3 regions of the Mesorhizobium sp. WSM3866 genome follow, and region 1 is predicted to be linked to each of the others. Evidence: predicted binding sites of a transcription regulator. Region 1 holds the regulator's gene; each other region holds the start of a gene.
The links. Region 1 encodes LexA, which represses DNA repair genes until DNA is damaged. Its sites were predicted from a motif close to TGTTCNNNNTGTGTTCNG; they were not measured.
Positions count from the first base shown of each region.

Region 1 (5,690 bases):
TCTGCGCGGCGGCGAAGCGGCCTACAATGCCAGGGCATTGCGCGATATGCTGGGCGGCGCTGCCGGCGCTTATCGCGACACTGTGCTGATGAATGCCGGCGCCGGGCTGGTGGTGGCCGGCAAGGCGACCACGCTCGGCGATGGCATCGAGGCAGCAGCGCAGGCCATTGACAGCGGCCGGGCGCTGGCGGTGCTCGACAAGCTCATCGAGATTTCGAACGGTTAGAATTTTGTCCGATATCCTGCGCAAGATCGAAGCCTACAAGCGCGATGAGATCGCCGCCGCAAAGCTCAGCGCGCCGCTTGCCGAGGTCAAGGCGAAGGCCAAGGATGCGGAACCCCCGCGCAGCTTCCTTGCGGCGCTTGAGGCCAAGCGGAAGGCTGGCGGCTTCGCGCTGATTGCGGAGATCAAGAAGGCCAGCCCTTCCAGGGGCTTGATCCGCGCCGACTTCGACCCGCCGGCGCTCGCCAGGGCCTACCAGCAAGGCGGTGCTGCCTGTCTTTCGGTGCTGACCGACGCACCGTCCTTCCAGGGCGCGCCCGGCTTTCTGACCGCAGCGCGCGCCGCCGTTGGCCTGCCCGCCCTGCGCAAGGATTTCCTCTTCGACCCGTATCAGGTTCATGAAGCCCGCGCCTGGGGCGCGGACGCGATCCTCATCATCATGGCGAGCGTCGACGACGCCTTGGCCAGTGAATTGGAAGCCACGGCCTTCGATCTCGGCATGGACGCGCTGGTCGAGGTGCATGACGAACAGGAGATGGAACGCGCGCTTCGCCTCTCGTCGCGGCTGATCGGCATCAACAACCGCGATTTGAGAACCTTCGAAACCAGCCTCGACGTTTCCGAGCGGCTTGCCGCCATGGTCCCGGACGACCGGCTGCTGGTCAGCGAGAGCGGCATTTTCACCCATCAGGACTGCCGGCGGCTGGAAAAGAGCAAGATCGGCACTTTCCTCGTTGGCGAAAGCCTGATGCGGCAGGCCGACGTGGCCGCCGCGACCGCCCTTCTGCTGACGGGCAAGGCGCCTGCCGAGGCCGTTTGAGGATGCCCGCGCTTACGCATCTCGGCGCCAAGGGCGAAGCCAACATGGTCGATGTCGGCGGCAAGGCCGAGACGACGCGCACGGCCATCGCCGAAGGGTATGTCACCATGCAGCCGGAAACGCTGGAGATGATCCTGGCCGGCGACGCCAAGAAAGGCGACGTGCTGGGCACGGCGCGCCTCGCCGGCATCATGGCGGCCAAGAAGACGCATGAGCTCATCCCGCTTTGCCATCCCCTCCTTCTCACCAAGGTGTCCGTCGAGATCGAGCCCGACCACGCGCTTCCCGGCCTGAGGGTCAGCGCGCTTGCCAGGGTTACCGGCAAGACCGGGGTGGAAATGGAGGCGCTGACCGCGGCGTCGGTCGCCTGCCTCACCATCTACGACATGGCCAAGGCAGCGGACCGCGGCATGGCGATTTCCGGCATCAGGCTGGTCGAGAAAACCGGCGGCAAGTCGGGCGACTACAAGGTAGGTCCTTAGCATGGCTTTGCTTCCAGTCGCTGACGCGCTCCAACGCCTGTTGGACGGCGCGACCGCGCTGCCAGGCGAAAGCGTGCCGCTGGCCGACGCGTCCGGCCGGGTGCTGGCCGACCCCGTGGTGGCTCTGCGCACCCAGCCGCCCTTCAATGCGTCGGCGATGGACGGCTACGCCGTACGGGCCGCCGACGTAGCCTCGGCGCCGGCCCGGCTCTCCGTGATTGGCATGGCCCCCGCCGGGCGTGGCTTCACCGGCTCTGTCGGCAAGGGCGAGGCCGTGCGCATCTTCACCGGCGCGCCGCTCCCCGAAGGCGCCGATACCATCGTTATCCAGGAGAATGTCCGCGATCTCGGCGGCGGCGGCATCGAAGTGACCGAGCCGACCGTGGAGGGACGAAACGTCCGTCGCCGCGGCCTCGACTTCTGCGAGGGCGACCTGCTCCTCGAAAAAGGCCGCCAGCTCGATCCGGCGGCGCTTTCGCTGGCGGCATCGGCCAACCATCCGAGTCTCAACGTGGTGCGGCAGCCGCTGCTCGCCATCATCGCCACCGGCGATGAATTGCTGCCGCCGGGCAGCGCGCTCGGCCCCGACCAGATCATCTCGTCGAATGCCTGTGGCGTCACAGCTACGGCCCAGTCGGTCGGCGCGCGCGCGCTCGACCTCGGCATCGCCGCCGACCGCAAGGACGCGATCGCGGCCCTGGTCAAGAAGGCGGTCAAGGCCGGCGCCGACGTCATCGTCACGCTTGGCGGCGCCTCCGTCGGCGACCACGACTTGATCCATGACGTGCTGACCGGCGAAGGCATGCAGCTCGACTTCTGGAAGATCGCCATGCGTCCCGGCAAGCCGCTGATGTTTGGCCGGCTCGGCGACATTCGCTGCATCGGCCTGCCCGGCAATCCGGTCGCAAGCCTGGTCTGCTCGCAGCTGTTCCTGAAGCCGCTTCTGGCGCGGCTGGGCGGCCGGTCCTGCCGTCAGGAAATCCGCACGGCCCGGTTAGGCGTCGCAATGCACGCCAACGATCTCAGGCAGGACTATGTGCGCGCCGTGGTCCGCGAAGATGCGGGGGCGTTGATCGCAACACCGTTCGGCATCCAGGATTCCTCGATGTTGAGGATGCTCGCCGATGCCAATGGCCTGATCGTGCGCCAACCCTTCGCACCGGCGGCTGAAGCCGGCGAGGAATGCAGCGTTCTGATGTTACGCTGAACAAAACGTCAACACATTCACTAAACTTTAAACGGTTGCGGAACACAACTGGAACAGATAGTGTTTGTTCTGGGTTTGTTTTTCTGATTCTGGTTTCAGAACCCATGGGGGCCGCCATGCTGACGCGCAAACAACATGAACTGCTGATGTTCATCCATGAACGGCTCAAGGAAAGCGGCATTCCGCCGTCTTTCGATGAGATGAAGGAAGCGCTCGACCTTGCCTCGAAATCGGGCATCCACCGCCTGATCACGGCGCTGGAGGAGCGCGGTTTCATTCGCCGGCTTCCGAACCGGGCGCGTGCCCTTGAAGTGCTGCGCCTACCTGACTCGATCGCGCCCGGCCTCAATGCGGCGAAGAAGTTCTCGCCGAGCGTCATCCAGGGCGGCCAAGGCAATCTCGGCCGCCAGATCAAACCCGCGGCGCCCGCCCGCACGCCGACGCCCAGCAATGACGACGACGCCGTTTCAGCCGTCTCCATCCCGGTGATGGGTCGCATTGCCGCCGGCGTGCCGATCGACGCCATCCAGCACCAGACGCATTCGATCACAGTGCCGCCGGACATGATCGCGGGCGGCGAGCACTACGCGCTCGAGGTCAAAGGCGACTCGATGATCGAGGCCGGCATCTTCGACGGCGACACGGTCATCATCCGCAACGCCAGCACTGCGAGCCCCGGGGAGATCGTCGTGGCGCTGGTCGATGACGAGGAGGCGACGCTGAAGCGCTTCCGCCGCAAGGGCGCCTCCATCGCGCTCGAGGCTGCCAATCCGGCCTATGAGACGCGCATCTTCGGTCCCGATCGCGTGAAGGTTCAGGGCAAGCTCGTCGGGCTCATCCGCCGCTACTGAGGGGGCTGCGGCTTGGCTTCCGGCTTCTCGGGCTTCTTGTAAGGCGCCAACCCCCTCGCCTCACGCGAGTAGCGCCGCTGTTCGTGCCAAGGGCGGTACGGTTTTTCGACGGCGTATTGAATGGTTGCTCGCGCCGTCGCCGATTGCGGATCGAAGAAGACGGCGGCACTGCCGTCGCGCGCGAGCTGCCGCTTGGTGACGACGAGGATACGCGGATCGTGGCAGGGATTGTAGGCCGTGGCGTCGTTGATGACGATGAGGTCTGCGAAGTCGCAGGCAGGCCGGGCAGCTTCGCGGTTCTCGGCGAGCGCGACGATCGCGCCTGATGGATGCCGGCCAATGCAGAGATCGCCCGTGCAGTAAAAGGGCGATCCAGGCGGCAGGTCGACCGGATCGGCCAAGTCCAGCGTGCCCTTGGCGAATGTCTCCGGCGGCACGATCGTTTCGGCCTTGAGCGCACGTTTCCAGTTATCGGTGGTGAACTCGTTGGAGCGGGCGCGATTGATGGCGAGTTCGCCGCCGCCGATCGGCATCGCCACCAGATGCGCGTCCTCCGAGATCAGCAGGTCCGGCGTGCGCACCTGCGGGATGATCATCACGGCCGCGGCAGCGAAAGGAATTGCGGCCAGCCTGAACCAGGTAGTCGCCATCGTGGCGATGACGAGCGCGATCGTCGCCAGCAGCACCGAATGGATCGAGATCAGGCCCACGGCATCGACCGGCGACCACTCCGAAATCCACGCCGAGATCGCGATCATCGCCGCCAGGCCCTTGCCCATCAAATAGAGGAAGGGCCCGTCGAAGCCGAACGGCATCATGACCGCGCTGGCGACGGCGAGAAACATCACGATCGTGACGATCGGCATGATCGCGAGATTGGCCAGCAGGCTGAGCGGCGAGACGCGCTGGAAATGCCAGATGGCAAACAGCGCCGTGGCACTTCCGGCAATGATCGACGTCATTGCGGCGCCACCTGCTCCGACTGCCAGTTTGTGCGACATGAACCGCAGGAACGAACGCTTGTCCGGCGGCGCTCTCACCTTGCCGGCGCGGTAGTCGGACCAGCCGGCATAGGCGCCGACAAGGGCGGCGGTTGCCGCGAACGACATCTGAAAGCTCGGGCCAACCACTTCATGCGGCGACACCAGGATGACGGCGATGGCCGAGATCGCCAAGTTGCGCATCGTCAGCGCGGCTCGGTCGAAAAGCACGGCGATCAGCATGACGGCCAGCATGATGAAGCTTCGCTCGGCGGCGACCACCACGCCGGAGATGACGAGATAGGCGGCGATCGACATAAGCGCGATTGTCGCGGCATATTTCTTCACCGGCCGGCGTGACGAAAAATCCGGGAACAGCGCAAAGGCGCCGCGCAGCAGAAGCATGACCGTGCCGGCGACCAGCGCCATGTGCAGGCCCGAAATCGAGATGATGTGATAGATGCCGGTCCGCCGCATCGCCTCGTTGATGTCCTCGGGAATGCCGGCGCGCACGCCGACGATCAGTGCGGCGGCAATCTCGCCTTCGGGTCCGCCGACGGTGCTTCTGATGTGGTCGGCAATATTTTCGCGCGCGTTCTCGATGGCCGAGGCGATGCTCGTCTGAGCGATCGGGTCGGTTGGCGGAATGACTTTCGGGTCGCCGAGGAAAAATCCGCTGCCGCCGATGCCGGAAAAATAGCTGTCGAAGGAAAAATCATAGCTTTCGGGACGGACCGGCCCGGTCGGCGGCAGAAGCCGCGCGTAACCCATCACCAGCGATCCGGCCTTCATGCCGGCCGGGATCCTGCGTGCCGAAAGCCTGACGCGATCCGGCGCGTAGCGCAGCTTTGGATGCGCGGTCGAGACGAGATCGATGGTCAGCCTGACGCGGCCATTGGCCATTTCCTCGGCGATGACGACGCGGCCTGTCAGCCGCGTCTGGATTTCGGAGCCGAGCATCGGTGTAGCGGCGCGCCAGGTCTCGACCTTCGCGGCGACGAATCCCAGCGCGCAAAACAACGCCGCCATAAAGACCAGGTGTGTCTTCAGCCAGGGACGCGAAACCGCCGCGCATAGAGCCATCAGCGCCACCGCCGCCAGCGGTCTGTAAAGATCCGGCTCGGCGC
Region 1 is NZ_NSGC01000005.1:199,617-205,306, forward strand. It holds gene trpD (anthranilate phosphoribosyltransferase) at 1-226, shown strand, start outside; gene trpC (indole-3-glycerol phosphate synthase TrpC) at 228-1,043, shown strand; gene moaC (cyclic pyranopterin monophosphate synthase MoaC) at 1,046-1,525, shown strand; gene glp (gephyrin-like molybdotransferase Glp) at 1,527-2,732, shown strand; gene lexA (transcriptional repressor LexA) at 2,849-3,583, shown strand; gene CK222_RS14050 (ComEC/Rec2 family competence protein) at 3,577-5,690, opposite strand, start outside.

Region 2 (5,690 bases), on a different contig from region 1:
GGCGTCCTGCACGGTGAATTCTTCGCCCTTCTTGACCATCTCGGCCAGATCTTCGAGCGTCACATAGGTGCTGGTGCCGGTGTTGTAGAGCCGGCGGTTGGCGTACTTCTTGATGACGATCGGGTCGTCTTTTGCGGCCATCCGTATCCTCCCCAGGATACCGGCGCGTTCACAGTAAGCGGCCGGTAACGATTGCGCCATTTGTCGAGGATATGCGCAAAAGCGTCACAATTCCAAGCGGTTTGTGCAGTGCGGCATCAATTAATGCCGAAAGGGCGGGCCAAATTGTGCTGCAGCGCGATGGCCACGCCGTCACGATAAGCGCTCGACTTGCTTGCCGCGCATGGCGGCCATGCCGATTTCCGGTTTGACTCAGGTGCTTGAACGGGCAAGAAAGTCTCCAAGGATAGCCTAACGACACCTCGAAGCCTGGAGAAGAAAATGTCCGCTTCCAATTCAATCGTCGTCGCCAGCGCAGCCCGCACAGCAGTCGGCTCCTTCAACGGCAGTTTCGCCACCACGCCCGCGCACGAGCTCGGCGCGGTCGTCATCAAGGAATTGCTCGCGCGTGCCAAGGTCGATCCGGCGGAGGTGGACGAAGTCATCCTCGGTCAGGTGCTGACCGCCGCTCAGGGCCAGAACCCGGCCCGCCAGGCTTCCGTCAATGCCGGTCTGCCCAAGGAGACGACTGCTTGGGGCCTCAACCAGGTTTGCGGCTCGGGCTTGAGGGCCATTGCGCTCGGCATGCAGCAGATCGCCACCGGCGACGCCAAGGTGATCGTCGCCGGCGGCCAGGAATCGATGTCGCTGTCGCCGCACGCCCAGCACCTGCGCGCTGGCGTCAAGATGGGCGACTACAAGATGATCGATACCATGATCAAGGACGGCCTATGGGATGCCTTCAACGGCTACCATATGGGCAACACCGCCGAGAACGTCGCTCGTCAGTTCCAGATCACCCGCGAAGTCCAGGACGAGTTCGCGCTGGCCTCGCAAAACAAGGCCGAGGCGGCACAGAAGGCCGGTAAGTTCAAGGACGAGATCGTCGCCGTCACCATCAAGGGCAAGAAGGGCGACACCATCGTCGACCAGGACGAATACATCCGCCACGGCGCTACGCTGGATGCCATGACCAAGCTGAAGCCGGCCTTCGACAAGGACGGCACCGTCACCGCCGCCAATGCTTCGGGCATCAATGACGGAGCCGCCGGCGCGCTGCTGATGAGCGAGGCCGAGGCTGCCAGGCGCGGCATCACCCCACTGGTCCGCATCGCCTCCTGGGCGACCGCCGGCGTCGATCCGGCGATCATGGGCACCGGCCCGATCCCGGCGTCGAAGCGGGCGCTGGAGAAGGCCGGCTGGTCGGCCAAGGACCTCGATCTCGTCGAGGCCAACGAGGCCTTCGCCGCGCAGGCCTGCGCCGTCAACAAGGGCATGGGCTGGGATCCCTCGATCGTCAACGTCAATGGCGGCGCCATCGCCATCGGCCATCCGATCGGCGCCTCGGGCGCCCGCGTGTTCAACACGCTGGTCTACGAGATGCGCCGCCGCGGCGCAAAGAAGGGCCTCGCGACGCTTTGCATCGGCGGCGGCATGGGCGTTGCGATGTGTGTGGAAGCCTTGAACTGAGCGAATGGCGAACTGAGCGAATAGCGAATGGGGGGTAGCGAATAGGGGGAAATGGCGTTGCACGACGGGCTATCGGATCCCTACTCGCTGTTCGCCACTCCCTATTCGCTCTCCCGACCAAAGGGAGGAAATGCATGAGCAAGGTAGCAATCGTCACGGGCGGATCGCGCGGCATCGGTGCGGCGATATCGGTGGCCCTGAAGAATGCCGGCTATTCGGTCGCCGCGAACTATGCCGGCAATGACGAGGCGGCCCAGAAATTCAAGGCCGAGACCGGCATCCCCGTCTACAAATGGTCGGTCGCCGATTATGACGCTTGCGCCGCCGGCATCGCCCAAGTCGAGGCTGATCTCGGTCCGGTCTCGGTGCTGGTCAACAATGCCGGCATCACCCGCGACACCATGTTCCACAAGATGACCCGCGAGCAGTGGAAGGAGGTCATCGACACCAACCTTTCCGGCGTCTTCAACATGACGCATCCGCTATGGAACGGCATGCGCGATAGGAAGTTCGGCCGCGTCATCACCATCTCCTCGATCAACGGCCAGAAAGGCCAGATGGGCCAGGTCAATTATTCGGCCTCGAAAGCCGGCGACATCGGCTTCACCAAGGCGCTTGCCCAGGAAGGCGCCCGCGCCGGCATCACCGTCAACGTTGTTTGCCCCGGCTACATCGCCACCGACATGGTCATGGCCGTGCCGGAAAAAGTGCGGGAATCGATCATCGCTCAGATCCCGGTCGGCCGTCTCGGCGAGCCGGAGGACATTGCGCGCTGCGTCGTCTTCCTCGCCTCGGAAGACGCAGGCTTCATCACCGGCTCGACGATAAGCGCCAATGGCGGCCAGTATTTCGCCTGAGATCTTATTCGGCTGAACTCTTCTGACACCGATGGCGGGCGGCCCGCCGCAAACGGGCCGCCTGTTTTTGTCTGCGCTCCGGCGGCACCGGGTGGGCATGCCTCAATTTGGCACGCAATACTTAACGGCCTCCCCGCGCCCTGTGGAAACCCGGTTCACATGCTGTGAATTTTTCGGTGCACAAGCTGTGGACAACACCATATCTAGGGGTGAACAAACCGGGAATTTTTGCAGATCGCTGATTCGTCGCCGATTCGTTCCGGCTTTGGCCGAAAAGTTAACGGGCCACGCCGGAAACAGCGCGAAAAAGGTTAACGACGATTAGGAAAGATCAACCATTTCACAATGTTGGCGGCCGCGCTCGAGTCCGTCGCGGTCGCTCCTCCGCAAAGGTTAACGACGCTCCGGAACCAGCGCGAGCCAAGCACGAAACGGGCCAGTTCACAGATTCAGCATGTGGTGAGACTCATGGCCAAAAAATCCACATATAGCCGTGAACAAAACCTGAATCAGAGTGAGTCAGTGATTCGTCGCCGATTCGTTCCAGACTCGTTCCAACGGTTAATCGACCGCGGATTTTGACCTTGCCTGTCGTCGCGCCATCTGTTGATGAGAACATTCCGCTTTCGCTTCGCGTCTGAAATCCCTATGTGTGCCCTGTCACACGCGGCGGCACCGCCGCGTCCCCGACAACAAGCGGCAGAAAGCCTCATTTCCGAGCCGATGAATATCCAGCCGAAACCCTCCCAGCCGCTGATCCTTTCCGGCCGCGACGTGACGGCCGTGCTCGGCCCCACCAACACCGGCAAGACCCATCTCGCCATCGAGCGCATGGTGGCGCACGACACCGGCATCATCGGTCTGCCGCTGAGGCTCCTTGCCCGCGAGGTCTATACACGCGTCTGCGAGAAGGTCGGCGCCAGCAAGGTGGCGCTGATCACCGGCGAAGAGAAGATCGTGCCGGCGAGCGCGAGATATTCCGTCTGCACCGTGGAGGCGATGCCGCGAGAGACCGATGCCGCCTTCGTCGCCATCGACGAGGTGCAGCTCGCCGGCGACCTCGAACGCGGCCACATCTTCACCGACCGCATCTTGCATCTGCGCGGCCGCCAGGAGACGCTGCTTCTGGGCGCCGCCACCATGCACGGCATCCTGCAACGCCTGCTGAAGGGCGTCTCGGTGGTGACGCGGCCGCGGCTGTCGCATCTTGCCTATGCCGGCTCGAAGAAGCTCACCCGCCTGCCGCGGCGCACGGCGATCGTCGCCTTCTCCGCCGACGAGGTCTATGCCATCGCCGAATTGATCCGCCGCCAGCAGGGCGGTGCTGCCGTCGTTCTCGGCGCGCTCAGTCCCCGCACCCGCAATGCCCAGGTGGAGATCTTCCAGTCGGGCGACGTCGACTATCTGGTCGCCACCGATGCCATCGGCATGGGCCTGAACCTCGACCTCGAGCACGTCGCCTTCGCCCAGAACCGCAAGTTCGACGGCTACCAATACCGCAACCTGACCGCCGCCGAGCTAGGCCAGATCGCGGGGCGTGCCGGCCGACACCTGCGCGACGGCACCTTCGGCGTCACCGGCCAGGTCGATCCGTTCGACGAGGATCTGGTCAAGAAGATCGAGGGGCACGATTTCGACCCGGTGAAGGTGCTGCAGTGGCGCACCGCCGATTTCGATTTTGCCAGCCTCGATGCCCTGAAACGCTCGATCGAGACCAACGCGCCGGTCGAAGGGCTGACCCGAGCATTGCCGGCGGTCGACGCCCAGGCGCTGGAACATTTGTCGCGCGACGCCGACATCAGGACGCTAGCCACCGGCAGGGAGCGCGTGGCGCTGCTGTGGGAGGCCTGCGCGCTGCCGGACTACCGCAAGATCGCGCCCGCCCAGCATGCCGACCTCATCGCCTCGATCTATATGGACCTTGCACGCCATGGCCATGTCGATGAGAATTACATGGCCGAGCAGGTGCGGCGGGCCGACACCACGGATGGTGATATCGACACGCTGTCGCACCGGATCGCCCAGATCCGCACCTGGACCTTCGTCTCCAACCGACCGGGCTGGCTGGCCGATCAGCTACACTGGCAGGAAAAGACGCGCGAAATCGAAGACAGATTGTCGGATGCGCTGCATGAGCGGTTGACGAAACGCTTCGTAGACCGCAGGACTTCCGTCCTCATGCGGCGCCTTAGAGAAAATACCATGCCTGAAGCTGAAATCAGCCCAACCGGAACCGTGCTCGTTGAAGGCCATCACGTCGGCGAGCTGCAGGGATTCCGCTTCACCGCCGACCAGAGCGCCGGCGGCGAGGACGCCAAGGCGGTGCGCACCGCTGCCCAGAAGGCGCTCGCGGCTGAGTTCGAGGCGCGCGCCGAGCGCTTCGCCGCCTGCGCCAACGGCGATCTGGCATTGGGCTCGGACGGTGTCCTGCGCTGGATCGGCGCGCCGATCGGCACCCTGGTTGCCGGCGACGAGGCCTTGAAGCCGCGCCTTGTGCTGCTTGCCGACGAGCAGCTCACCGGCCCTGCCCGCGACAAGGTCGCGGCGCGCGCCGAGCGTTTCGTCAATTTCCAGATCGAGTCGCTCTTGAAGCCGCTGGTCGATTTGAAGAATGCCGAGCAGCTCACCGGCATCGCGCGCGGCATCGCCTTCCAGCTCATCGAGCATTTCGGTCTCATCAACCGCCGCGACATCGCCGAGGAAATGAAGTCGCTCGACCAGGAAGGCCGCGCGGCGCTGCGGCGTATTGGCGTCCGCTTCGGTGCCTACCACGTCTTCGTGCCGGCGCTGATCAAGCCGGCGCCTGCCGGGCTGGTGACGCTGCTCTGGGCGCTTAAGAGCGACGGCAAGGACAAGCCAGGCTTCGGCGACGTGGTGCATGCGCTGGCATCGGGCCGCACCTCGGTGGTGATCGATCCTGCTTTCGACAAGACGTTCTACAAGCTCGCCGGCTATCGCAATCTCGGCCGCCGCGCCGTACGCGTCGATATCCTAGAGCGGCTGGCCGATCTCATTCGCCCCGCGACCAACTGGAAGCCCGGCCTCGGCCAGCGACCCGACGGCGCCTATGACGGCCACGCCTTCATGGTGACGCCGCCCATGATGTCGATCCTCGGCGCCACCGCCGACGACATGGAAGAGATCCTCAAAGGCCTTGGCTATCGCGCCGAACCGAAGCCGGCGGCGGAGGTGAAGGCCAAGCTC
Region 2 is NZ_NSGC01000002.1:492,843-498,532, reverse strand. It holds gene phaR (polyhydroxyalkanoate synthesis repressor PhaR) at 1-141, opposite strand, end outside; gene CK222_RS06635 (acetyl-CoA C-acetyltransferase) at 442-1,629, shown strand; gene CK222_RS06630 (beta-ketoacyl-ACP reductase) at 1,764-2,486, shown strand; gene CK222_RS06625 (helicase-related protein) at 3,210-5,690, shown strand, end outside.
Region 2: the regulator LexA is predicted to act here: its motif matches at 3,026-3,043, upstream of CK222_RS06625 (helicase-related protein).

Region 3 (5,690 bases), on a different contig from region 1:
CCCGTATAGTGACGGGGAGAGGGGCGCTGCCATCGCCGGCTTCGCCAATCGCCAGCATTGCAGGAGCCGACATCGCGGCCAGGCCCTTTCTCCCCGTCACTATAGAGAAATGCCCGGCAGGGCAATGAGGGGCGGCGCCGGCTTCGACAATTAGCCAGAACGCAAATGAGTTCTATGGTGCGGCGCCTTGCCTCGCCCGCTGCAAGCCGGCATAGATCGGCCATGACCTCTGACACCTACCGCCCGCGCCGCTCGGTGCTCTACGTGCCCGCCTCAAACGACAAGGCGCTGGCCAAGATCGCCTCGCTCGCCTGCGATACCGTCATCATCGACCTCGAGGATGGCGTGGCACTGGCCGACAAGCTTTCCGCCCGCGACAAGCTGACCGGCATCCTCGCCGCGCGGCCGGCGCGCCGCTGCGAGATGGTGGTGCGCATCAATCCGCTCGGCAGTGAATGGGGCATCGACGACCTGTTGACCGTCGCCAAGGCAGAGCCCGACGGCATTCTTTTGCCCAAGATCGGAACGCCGCGCGACATCCTCGAGGCCGGCGACCTGCTCGACGACAATTTCGCGCCGGATATCGTGAAACTGTGGGCAATGATCGAGACGCCCAAGGCGCTGCTCAACGTCGGCGCCATCGCCGAGCTTGGCCGCGATCCCTCTTCCCGCCTCGCTTGTTTCGTCGCCGGAACGAACGATCTGGTGAAAGCAACCGGCATTCTGGCGACGCCCGACCGGCGCTATCTCACGCCCTGGCTGCTGCAGCTTGTGCTCGCCGCCCGCGCCAGCGGCCTCGACGTGATCGACGGCGTCGCCAACGACTTTCGCGACCTCGACGCCCTCGCGCGGGAATGCGCCGACGCGGCCGCCATGGGTTTCGACGGCAAATCGCTGATCCACCCCGCCCAGATCGAGCCCGCGAACCGCGCCTTTGCGCCGGCGCCGGAGGCCCTGGCCAGGGCGCGGGCGATCAGGGAGGCGTTCTCACGGCCCGAAAATGCCGGCAAAAGCGTCATTGCGCTGGACGGCCGCATGGTCGAGCGGCTGCATCTGGCGGAAGCCGAGAAACTTCTGGCGAAGGCCGCAATCATCGGCGCATGATGCGCTCGAGCGATTCCAGGAAAGATAGACAAGCATTGGTCACGACAGGGTCGAAAATGAAACTCTACCGCTTTCTGTCCGGTCCGGACGATTCCACTTTCTGCCATAAGGTGACTTCGGCCCTGAACAAGGGCTGGCACCTGTTCGGCTCGCCGACCTATGCCTATGACAAGACGACCAAGTCGATGCGCTGCGGCCAGGCTGTGGTGAAGGATATCGAGGGCCAGGAATACACCTCGGACACCAAGCTCAGCGATTGGTAGGAAAGGGCGGCAGCCCTCTCATTCGTCACCCCGCCGCTGCCTGCTCGGCCGCTTCCTCGATCCGCTCCATGTCGTCGTCCGACAGGCCGAAATGGTGGCCGATTTCGTGGATCAGAACGTGGGTGACGATGTCGCCCAGCGTCTCCTCGTTCTCGGCCCAATAGTCGAGGATGGCGCGGCGGTAGAGCGTGATGCGGTTCGGCCCCTCGCCGGTCTGCGGGTTCCAGCGCTCGGCGATGCCGCGCCCCTCGAACAGGCCAAGCAGGTCGAAGGGCGTCTCCAGCGACAGGTCGTCCATGATCTCGTCCGTCGGAAAATCGGCGATCTGGATGATGATCTCGCCGGTGAGCTTGCGGAACTCCTCCGGCAGATGGGCGTAGGCCTCCAGCGCCAGAAGTTCCATCTCATCCATCGATGGCGAGAGTTGGTCATGCCAGATGCGGGTCTTGTAGATGCGGGCCATGAGGTTTCCTTTGACCTCGGCATATAGGCTTTCGCGCCGGTCGAGGCAAATGGGCCCGGCTGGCTGGGTCTTGGAAGCTGAAAGCCGAAGGAATAAATTCCTTGCGACTCCGCTTGACTCTTCCAGGCCCCTCTGGAATCTATAGAACATAACAGGAACAACTGCTGCCGGAAGTGAACGTCATGGCGATAAGCGCCGTGGCGCGGGAAACTGTTTTTGCCCTGCGCCGACAAATCGCGAGGATCGAGGGAACGCTGCCCGAGCGCCTGGAAGCGCCGGCTTCCGGCGCGCCAAAAGCCATTCCAGGAACAGTGCGAAGCGGTTTTCCGTCCGGACTTGCAAAAAAACAAATAGCTGATGCCGCCGGATCGGGCGTCACCCCCGAAATCACTATCGTCCGGCGCGGCCTAGCTGTGGCCTCGCCGGATGCCTTCCTGCATACCGGCATAGAACGCCTCGACACCGCCCTCGGCGGCGGCGTGCCCAAGGCGGCGCTCAGTGAAATCCATGGGCTGGAGACCCGCGATGCCGGCGCCGTGGCCGGCTTTGCGCTGTCGCTCGCCAGCCTGATCCTCAAACAGAAGCAGGGCTTGCCGGTCCTCTGGATCGGCACGGCGGAGATTTTCCGCGAGGCCGGCTTTCCCTATGCCAGGGGCCTCCACGCCTTCTTCGGCATCGAGCCCGAACAATTGCTGTTTTCCGAAGCGCCGAAACTGGTCGACGCGCTGTGGATCGCCGAGGAGGCCGCCCGCATGACGGCCTTCGCCGCCGTCCTCCTCGAGATCCGCGGCAGCCCGCGGCTTCTCGACCTTACCGCGACGCGGCGGCTGCACGCCCGCGCCCAGAGCGCCGGCCGGCCGGTGTTTTTGCTGCGTCAGGCCGGCCAGGCCGAGCCCACCGCGGCGCCCGTGCGCCTCATTGTTTCGGCAGCGCCCGCGGCGAGCCGCGAAACGCTCGCCGGCGCGCTGGCCGGCTCGATCGGCCGCCCCGCCTTCACCGTCGATATCGGCAAGAGCCGCACGGCCCTGCCCGGACAATTCACACTGGAGTGGAACCCCGATGAGCACGCTTTTGCCGAAAGAAGGCCCGAGGAAGAGCGGGCAGCGAATTCTGTCGCTGTGGTTCCCCTATCTTTGCGCGGAGCGGATCCTGCGCCAGCGTCTGGGGCGGTCCTGGCGTTCCCGGCCCTCGCATCACCTGCCCCCATCTTGCCCACCGCTTGTGATCAGCCATCGCGACAGCAACGCCCAGCGCATCGCAGCCCTCGACGAGCGGGCTGAGGCGCTGAAGCTGAAGCGCGGCATGGGCATTGCCGACGCGCGCGCCATGCATCCGTCGATCGATGTGGTGGAGGCCGACCCGGAGGCCGACCGCCGCCTGCTCGAAGGCCTCGCCGACTGGTGCGACCGCTACACGCCGCTGGTGGCGATCGACGGCGAGGACGGGCTGTTTCTCGACGTCACCGGCTGCACGCACCTGTTTGGTGGCGAGCGGGCCATGCAGGACGAGATCCTCACCCGTTTCTTCCAGCAGGGTTTCGATGTTCGCGCCGGCCTCGCCTCGACGCCGGGCGCCGCCTGGGCGGCGGCGCGCTTCCACGGCGACCGCATCGTTGCCGGCGGCGAGGAGGCGGCGCTGCTTTCGCCCCTGCCGCTTTCGGCGCTGCGCATCGCGCCCGAAACCCGCGCCAGCCTGGAAAGCGTCGGCCTGCGCACGGCGGGGGCGGTGATGGCCGCACCCCGCGCGCCGCTCGCCCGCCGCTTCGGCGCCACCTTGCTTCTGCGCCTCGACCAGGCGCTCGGCCGGCTCGACGAGGCGGTGTCGCCGCGCCTTCCCGTGGCGCCGCTCTCGGTCGAGCGCCATCTTGCCGAGCCGATCGTGCTCACCGACGACATCGAGCGGCTGGTGAGCCGGCTTGCCGTGGCCTTGAAGGCCGACCTCGAGCGCCGCGGCGAAGGCGCGCGGGCGCTCGCCCTTCTCCTCTTTCGCGTCGACGGCCTCGTCAGCCGCATCGCGGTCGGCACCTCGCGCCCCATGCGCGAGCCGCAGCTGATCCGAAAGCTGTTTCACGAACGGCTGACCGCGCTGGAACAGACCATCGATGCCGGCTTCGGCTTCGACCTCGTGCGGCTGTCGGTGCTTTCGGTCGCCGCCTTCGACATGCTCCAGGGCGACCTTGCCGGCGAGACAAGCGACGATGACGCCGACATCGCTTTATTCGCCGACCGCGTGCGTGCCCGTCTCGGCGAAGCCGCCGTGCTGAAGCCGGTCATCGTCGATAGCCACCTGCCGGAGCGCGCCGTTACCACGGTTCCTTTCGCAGAGGCGCCGCAAAGGCGCATGCCGCCGAAGCCCGACCGGACAGCACCTCCGATGACCATCTTCCCGCCGGAGCGGCCGGTACGGCTGTTCCGCTCGCCCGAGCCGATCGAGGTGCCGGCGACCGAGATCCCCGAGGGCCCGCCGATGAATTTCCGCTGGCGGCGCGCGCTTTACCGCGTCGCCCGCGCCGAAGGGCCGGAGCGCATCGCCGCCGAATGGTGGCGGCAGCTGCCCGGCGAGGAAGAGGCGCCGACACGCGACTATTACCGCATCGAGGACAGCGAGGGGCGCCGCTACTGGCTCTACCGCCAGGGCCTCTACAGCAGCGCCTCGCAGGCCGCGCCGCGCTGGTTCATGCACGGCGTCTTCGCATGAACGCGCTGACCGCCATCCCCTATGCCGAGTTCGGCATCCAGTCGAACTTTTCCTTCCTGCGCGGCGCCTCGAAGCCCGAGGAGCTGGTGGTCACGGCGAAATTCTATGGCTTTTCCTCGATCGGCCTTGCCGACCGCAACACGGTCGCCGGCGTCGTGCGGGCCTGGCAGCAGGCCAGGGTCGAGAAGCTGCCCTATCATCCCGGTTGCCGCCTGGTTTTCTGCGACGGCACGCCGGACATTCTGGCTTACCCCCGCGACCGCAAGGGCTGGGGACATCTCTGCCGCATGCTGACGCATGCCAATCTGCGCGACGAGAACGAGAAGGGCGCGACGCTCCTCGAACTCAACGACCTTCTCGAATGGGGCGATCTGATGTCGCTGGCGATCCTGCCCAACCTGTCGAGAGGCGCGAAAGACAATCTGACGCTCATTAGCCGGCTTAAGGATCGTTTCGGCGCCGCGCTTCGGCTTGCTGTGGCGCCTGATTACGGCGGCAACGACCGCTTCCGCATCGAGCAGGCGGCGGCGATGGCCCAACATCTGCACATCCCGCTGATGGCGACCAACGACGTGCTCTATCATGCCGCCGACCGCCGCCCGCTGCAGGACGTGCTGACCGCGATCCGCCTCAACACGCCGGTTTCCGAGGTCGGGCTGGAGCTGACGGCAAATGCCGAGCGTCATCTGAAGACGCCGCTGGAGATGGCGCGGCTTTTCCGCCGACACCCTGAAGCGCTGGCGGAGACGCTGCGCTTCGCCGACGAGCTCACCTTCTCGCTCAGCGACCTCGAATACAATTATCCGGACGAGCCGACGGAATCCGGGCTCGGACCGCAGGCCGAGCTCGAACGCCTGGCGCGGGAAGGAGCGGCCGTGCGCTATCCGGCCGGGGTCCCGGAAGAAGTGCTGCGGCGCATCGGCAGCGAGCTCGCTTTGATCGAGCGGCTGAACTATGCGCGCTATTTCCTGACCGTCCACGACATCGTGAAATTCGCCCGCAGCAAGGGCATCCTTTGCCAGGGGCGCGGCTCGGCCGCCAATTCGGTCATTTGCTTCTGCATCGGCATCACCGAGGTCGGCCCTGACCGGATCGATGCCCTCTTCGAGCGCTTCATCTCCGAGAAACGTAACGAGCCTCCCGACATCGACGTCGACTTCGAG
Region 3 is NZ_NSGC01000002.1:141,404-147,093, reverse strand. It holds gene CK222_RS04775 (CoA ester lyase) at 223-1,104, shown strand; gene CK222_RS04770 (DUF1737 domain-containing protein) at 1,161-1,367, shown strand; gene CK222_RS04765 (metallopeptidase family protein) at 1,393-1,830, opposite strand; gene CK222_RS32835 (hypothetical protein) at 2,013-3,110, shown strand; gene CK222_RS04755 (DUF6504 family protein) at 3,052-4,527, shown strand; gene CK222_RS04750 (error-prone DNA polymerase) at 4,524-5,690, shown strand, end outside.
Region 3: the regulator LexA is predicted to act here: its motif matches at 1,973-1,990, upstream of CK222_RS04765 (metallopeptidase family protein).